3 regions of the Acetobacter sp. A11-2 genome follow, and region 1 is predicted to be linked to each of the others. Evidence: riboswitches for the same ligand, from Rfam matches in the RefSeq annotation. Region 1 holds a riboswitch; each other region holds the start of a gene.
The links. A riboswitch is a leader RNA that binds a small molecule or an ion and turns the genes downstream of it on or off. The one in region 1 is predicted to bind cobalamin.

Region 1 (2,261 bases):
CCCTACAGTTGGGTTTGCCACAATAAGAACAGTTGTGGCTGCACTGAGGGGGGAATGAAGCTGGAACATAAATGCCAGAAAAACGGCAATGCCAATGCACAAAAACACGCGGGCAGAATAACCTGCGGTAGCTTTAAAAGCATTCCATTGGGCTTCATCAGAAAAAAAGGCCGGTAAGCAGCGGGATAACAGAGTGTTAAGGGAAAAAAGCGTATGACTGTTGTGCTCAGATCTAGCGTTCATGATGCGTTTCCAGCATGCAGGACAGATCATGAATTAAGCTACGTACCTGATCTTCTGTAAGGTTCTGGCTAACGTTCTGCTCAAGTTGCGCTGCAATGGTATGGAACAGCGTACATCTTTCCTGCCCAGCAGAAGTAAGCACAAGTTTTTTGGCACGCCGGTCCCGCGTATCCTGCAGGCGAGTGATCAGCTTTTGTTTTTCCAGCAAATCAAGAATACGCACCAGTGCCGAGCAATCCACATTCATGGCGGCTGCAAGATCACTTTGCGTGGCGCCATCGGGCATCATCATCAAATAAGCCATCGGGCGCATGCTGGCCAATGTCATGCCATGCGGGCGTAAGGCCCGGTCCAGTTGCGTGCGCCAGACGGTGGCTAACCGCATAATGCGGAAGGTAAGCGCCATGTCTGAAAAACGCGTTTCATCCAGAGTGGGCAGAACGCGTGGGGAGGTCATGGAATCCTCATTGGTTAGCGAAAGAATATTTGACATATAAAGTATATTCATACGAATATAACATAGCTGTTTTGCGCGTCAATAATGGAAATAAGGCTGCAAAGCACAGGAACATTAGCGTGAAGCCTCAATCCTGTTTCAGATCAGCAGACTTTTAAAGTTGCAGGGCTAAAACTGCGGGTTGAAAGCAAAGGCCGCTTATGCGCATTGTGCGCGGGCTAATGGTGTCCTTTACGGGATGAAAAGGGAAGAACGGTGCAAGGCCGTCGCTGCCCCCGCAACTGTAAGTTATCCATGGTGTTCCGTATGGGCTTTCTGGCCCAATGTGCCACTGGCCTACGTACAGGCTGGGAAGGTAGGGAACGCTGTTTTATGTTCTGGCCTGTAAGGGAGAGCATATGTGGGTACAAGCCAGGAAACCTGCCATTGGTGCCTTATGCGTAAGCATATAGGCGGGCCTTAATTATTAAGTTCTGGCGTTGCTGCTGGCGGGGTGCCCGGCAGGCATAGATGCACCATAGGGTGCATTTCTTCTGTCATCTCTGGGCAGGGGCGCCGGGTATCTGCACCCCTTTTCAAGCAGCCGTTCTTTTAGAATGGTAGTTATTTCAGGGATACAGCATGGCCGAAGCGTCCGATTCTTCTCAAAAATCACCTCAGAATCGCCCGGTTTTGCATGTGTGTGTCACATGTCGGCGTGGTGGGCCTGCCATGGATCAGCCGCCGGGTGCCCAGTTGTATGCACGTTTGCAGACCTTGGTGCAGGAAGCAGAAGCTGCTGGGCAGGAAGTTCCGGTTCTGTTGCGTCAGGTGCAGTGTCTGGCTGCCTGTGATCGCGGATGCACTGCAGCCATTGCCATGCCAGAGCGTTGGACATGGTTATTAGGGCATCTGGGTGCTGAAAAAGCAGAAGATCTTCTGGCGTATGCCCAACTCTATGCAAAATCCGCGCGGGGCACGGTCATGCCTTCGCGCCGTCCGGCATCTCTTTCCAATATGGTGCTGGGGCGTGTTCCCGCACAACTTTATGATGAACAGGAGCCTTCATGACACTCGCATCTCGCGTGCCTGTAACCATTATCACTGGTTTTTTAGGGGCAGGCAAAACAACCCTTTTGCGCAATCTTCTGCAGCGTGCAGCAGGGCACCGCATTGCCGTGGTGGTGAACGAATTTGGTTCTCTTGGCATTGATGGAGAAATTCTGCGCGGGTGCGGCGTGGAAGGCTGCAAGGAAGATGATATTGTCGAACTGACCAATGGCTGCCTGTGTTGCACGGTAGCAGATGATTTTCTGCCAACAATGGAAGCCCTGCTAGATCGGGCTGATCCGCCAGAACATGTGGTGATTGAAACATCAGGTCTGGCGCTGCCTAAACCATTGCTCAAGGCCTTTGGGTGGCCAACAGTGCGCAACCGTATGACTGTTGATGGAGTGATAACCGTAGTGGATGCACCAGCAGTAGCCGCTGGTCGTTTTGCAGATGACCCGGAAGCTATTGCCCAACAGCGTGCGGCAGATCCATCCCTGGATCATGACAACCCTTTGGCGGAGGTTTTTGA
Region 2 (2,261 bases), 240 kb from region 1:
GCAACTCTGGCGCACCTGTACAAGGCAATGAAAACCATCTGGAACTTACCTATCAGGCACAGGTCACCCCTTGGTGGGTCATGCAGCCAGACTTCCAGTATGTCTGGCATCCCTCTGGCGGTGTGACGGATTGGACGGGCAACCGTCTTGTCGGGAATGAAGCCATTTTCGGGCTCCATTCCAACATCACTTTCTAAAAATTATAAATAAAAAAGCATTCCCTTTCGGTTGCCATTCCATAAATGGGAAAAATGGCAACGTTAGGAAATGCTTTTTTATACACGCACAGTTTGTATAGAAGGCCGCTCGGAAAAATCAGACAGTCTTCCGCGCCACACCGTTTTCTGATGGCAGGCATTTTTCAGCCAAAGCGCCAAAAACCAGCCCCAATACAGACCACAAAACAATCTGCATTCCGATAGATGCTTCTCTAAAACGCCAAAGCACTACAGCAGGAAAATTGTCTGGCACTTCATTAAAATCTGGCAGACCAAATTGCACAGCGGCGACAAGCGCAATACCCAGAATAATGCTACATACAGCAGCGTTCCAATACCCGATTACGTTAGACAGTGCGCGCCCCACCAACAAACAAATCATGGAAATGGCAATAGAAAGGCCAACCATTGCAAAATACATTTCTGTCCTCAGTGCAATGGTCTCTTCCTGCCCAACTGCGGGTGGATTGGGTGGGTATTTTAAATCTGGTATCAGCACAAAGGTTAAAAACCCAACGCCAGACAGCAATAATGCCATAGCGCGTGGGCTTAATGTTGCAAGGCGCTGATAGGCGAATGCAAAAACAATAGCAAAAATACCGCCATATGCGGCACCGTACATCAGCACAGCAGTAAGTAAGCCCCAAGATGCCTGCACACCACGGCTTATCAGTTCAGGTTCTGGCGCGGCACCTGCAGCAGCATCCTGAGCGGCTTCAAACGCAATAGCCAAAGCGACCTGCGGTTCACCAAAAATTTTTGAAAATACAAAAGAAAGCAATGCAGCCAGAATGCCCGCGACCATGCCGCGGGCTAAAAGACGACCAACCATGAGTAAAACTTTCCTCTCGTGCCTTAGTGGCAGGGGAAACCAAGAAGATGGCGGCCATCATGCACAAACTCATGCACAGCATGCCCGGAAATCAGGGAAGTGGCGCCCTGCTCTGCACCTACAAAGTAGATCAGCAATGCAGAAACAATCAGGCCGAAAACAGCCCAAGGCAGAATGGCACGAACCGGAATGCTCTGGCCCGCTGCCGCAACCGGCATAGCTGTATGAACAGATGTGCTCATGATGTTGTATCCTTTTTAAATTTAAAGCCCGCCAGAGCAGGCACAAAAGAGTGTGAAACAGAACTTCATGGTTTGGTCGGCCCTCATCATAGAAGGACGAAGCCTAACAGCAAGGGCATTCCGAACACGCCTGCTGCTCTCCCACCTTGAGAAAAGCGGCACCCGAAAGGAACATCATTGCATGTGAGATACTTGCCTGCTCCATCCGTCAGATTCTCGCCAACCAGCAATCAACGGTGCAGAGCATACCAAAACCTCTTCCAAATTCTATTTGGAACACAAAGCATTGTTACACTTCACCACGCCGCGTGAAGACAAAAGCCCAAGATGTATTTAAGGAGAAATCTGCCGAGGGCAGAGGAGTAAACATCGCAAATCATCCATCTCCGGTTCCCTCGCCCGGCGATTAAACAAGACAACAACGGCAGGTCTCCTGACTCGCGGGTCATTGCGCATTACTCAGCCTTCCCGATGCGAACACCAGTGACTACCGCTTTATGCGGCTAAGGAGTAATAGACTCTCCGCCTACAGTTGCGAGGGCAGTTGCCGACTGGGTTCCAAAGCAGGAACCTCCGGCATTCCCTTTCAAACCCGCTTGCGCGGGACCGTTGTAAGATGGCGCAACCCTTACCTTATTTTTGCTTCATATTTCAATCTTTGCCTGATTATGCAGGTATAACTCTTGCCAGAGCCGCCATTTTAACCCACCTGTTTCTGCAGACTTTTCCCTGACTGGCGACTTATGGACCAACGATACCGCATTCCCCCTCTAGCCATGCTCAATGCCTTTACGGCGTTTGCACGCACAGGCGGTATCAGACGGGCCGCAGCAGAACTGCGCGTAGATCACGCAGCCATCAGCCGCCATATTCGGGATCTGGAAAATATTTTAGGCACACCTTTGCGGGATAAGGAAACAGGAACTCTTACATTAGCGGGTCACACTTATTATTCCCGCATCACCCCAT
Region 3 (2,261 bases), 510 kb from region 1:
GGATAAATGCGCCGTGCCCCGCACAATGGCCTGATTTTGCGTGGTGTGTTCACGCTCGCTCCCCACATCACCGTAATATCCTAGCCGACTGTAATATTCATCTTCCATATTATAGGCGCTGTAGGTGTGCAGGTTGCTCTGTATCAGCCGGGCCGTCAGCCCCAGATCAAAATTATGGGTGACATCATAGCCCAAGCGAATGTTGGCGGAGCGGTTATCGTTTCTGTCCCCCCGGTGGCGCTGTTCCTTGTCTGCGCCAAAATAGCGGCCGATATAGCGCGGGATTTCATGAAAACCATCCTGCCGGTAATGGGAAAGTTCAACATTGTAATGAAACTTTCCCTTACTGCCGCGCGCGCCCATAACCTGATTGAACGTGCCGTAAGATCCACCTTCCACCCGCACAAAAGGCGTAAACCTGCCCTGCCCCTGTGCTGTGGTAATATCAATAACCCCGGCCATGGCATCTGCCCCGTACAGGCCGCTTTGTGGCCCGCGCAAAATTTCTATGCGGCCCATGCCATCGGTCACAAACTGCGCAGCATCAAATGCGCCGGAGGTGGAGCTGCCATCGTTAATATCCATGCCATCCAGCCGCACTTTCACCTCGTTGGCATTGTTGCCGCGCATGAAAATGGAGGTGGTGCCGCCAAAGCCACCCGAACGCACCACATTCAGCCCCGGCTGGCGGGCCAGAATATCTGTAAGCGTGCGGCGCTGCTGGGTGAGGATCTGCTTTTCTGTCACAATCGTCATGGCCGTGCCAATTTCATCCGCCCGCATGGGGTGGCGGGCCGCACTTACCGTAACGTAATCCGGGTAAGCCTGCGTGCTGCGGGCCTGCACAGCTTGCGGGCCCTCCGCTGCATGAGAGAGAGGCGCCTTTTGCGCCGGAGCGGTGGCGGCGGGTGTTACGGCCACTTTGGCATCAACGGTGTTTTTACCCGTTGATGTAGCGGGGTTTACGGCATCTGCCGCCATGGCGGCAGTGGTTTCTACCAGCAGCAGGGAAGAGCCGGTAAGCAAAAGGATTTTCAGGCACATGGGTTAAGGCAATCTCGCGGTTTAACAGCGTTGCCACGAGACTTGGCCCGGCTTTTTCCACCACAGGGCACAAACCACCCCATTGGCTGACCGCTTGCCCAGCCTGCCAGCACACCCCGGCTGACATGCCCCGTCTGCAACTGTGTGCTGATGGCAGGTCTCCTGGCTTGCGGTTTTTCGGTTGTGGCACCCCTTCCCGGAAAGGTTTGTTCCAGTGGGCCAGCGCTTTGCGCCGTGCGTGCACATCCATGCCGCTTACAGTTGCGGGGACAGCCCGGGAATATCGCAAAACCATTGCAGGCAATGGCGCGGGCACCCGGTTCCCTTTTCATTCCCCTTGGGGGAAACCATCATGCGGTGTGGTTTACAGGCTGGGGGTGGCTTGTCAACAAAAGCACGCCCCAGTGTGGCGGCTGGCTTTAGGCTTCACGCGGGAGGCGCTGAGACTGGGAGCGAATAACCTGCTCCTCATAATCCAGTTCCTGCTGGAGCTTCCATTCTGTCTGGTCGTTAATCTCACTGCGCGATGTCATATCCCGCATGGCCTGCCGTTCGGCCCGCAGCAGTTGCAGGCGCAGCGCCAGTTCCATACGCGCATGGCGTAGGGCGCGGCTGCGGTCTAGCGGTGTGATACGCGGCGTTTCGTCCTCTTCTTCCAAACGGCTGTGATACAGCTGATACAGGCGGTCTATCACCTCCTGCCGCAGGGCTTCATCTGCATTCTGCCCCTCGGGCTTTGCCAGTGCTGTGCTGTTTGGGTTGGGCGCTGGCGGTTGCGCGCGCGCTTTTGTCAGCACCGCAAGGGCTGCGCGTATCAGCTTCTGGCGGGCCATGTTTTCTTCCTGCGCGTTCTTATCCACCGTCTCCTGCGGCAAAAAACGCAAACACAGCGGAATGAACACGCTGGCTGCCAGCAGGGAAAGTACAATCACCCCCGTAGCGGCCACCACCACGGCATCGCGCATGGGAAAGGCATCTGTGCCATCCGTGCCTTCGGGCAGGGAAAGCACAGCCGCCAGCGTAACGGCCCCGCGCACGCCAGCAAATGTCAGCAACATGCTGCCTGCAAAACCTGTGGGTTCAAACGGCAGGCTGCCAATACGCGCCACCACCCAACGGCCGAAAACGGATGTCCATACACCTGCAAAGCGCATGGCCAGCATAATGGCGTATATCTGCACCACAAACAGGCCAACCTGCCACAAGGCCACATCATA

Region 2: linked by a shared signal. The riboswitch ahead of ABNV41_RS10325 (CbtB-domain containing protein) and the one ahead of ABNV41_RS09200 (DUF1636 domain-containing protein) in region 1 are both predicted to bind cobalamin.
Region 3: linked by a shared signal. The riboswitch ahead of ABNV41_RS11765 (TonB-dependent siderophore receptor) and the one ahead of ABNV41_RS09200 (DUF1636 domain-containing protein) in region 1 are both predicted to bind cobalamin.

The regions. Positions count from the first base shown of each region.
Region 1 covers NZ_CP157843.1:1,890,528-1,892,788, reverse strand. Annotated here, with positions in the region: gene ABNV41_RS09210 (FUSC family protein) at 1-243, opposite strand, end outside; gene ABNV41_RS09205 (MarR family winged helix-turn-helix transcriptional regulator) at 233-751, opposite strand; cobalamin riboswitch at 906-1,143, shown strand; gene ABNV41_RS09200 (DUF1636 domain-containing protein) at 1,322-1,750, shown strand; gene cobW (cobalamin biosynthesis protein CobW) at 1,747-2,261, shown strand, end outside.
Region 2 covers NZ_CP157843.1:2,128,395-2,130,655, forward strand. Annotated here, with positions in the region: gene ABNV41_RS10315 (carbohydrate porin) at 1-197, shown strand, start outside; gene ABNV41_RS10320 (CbtA family protein) at 316-1,050, opposite strand; gene ABNV41_RS10325 (CbtB-domain containing protein) at 1,074-1,292, opposite strand; cobalamin riboswitch at 1,698-1,918, opposite strand; gene ABNV41_RS10330 (LysR substrate-binding domain-containing protein) at 2,036-2,261, shown strand, end outside.
Region 3 covers NZ_CP157843.1:2,403,898-2,406,158, forward strand. Annotated here, with positions in the region: gene ABNV41_RS11765 (TonB-dependent siderophore receptor) at 1-1,044, opposite strand, end outside; cobalamin riboswitch at 1,179-1,411, opposite strand; gene ABNV41_RS11770 (Na+/H+ antiporter) at 1,464-2,261, opposite strand, start outside.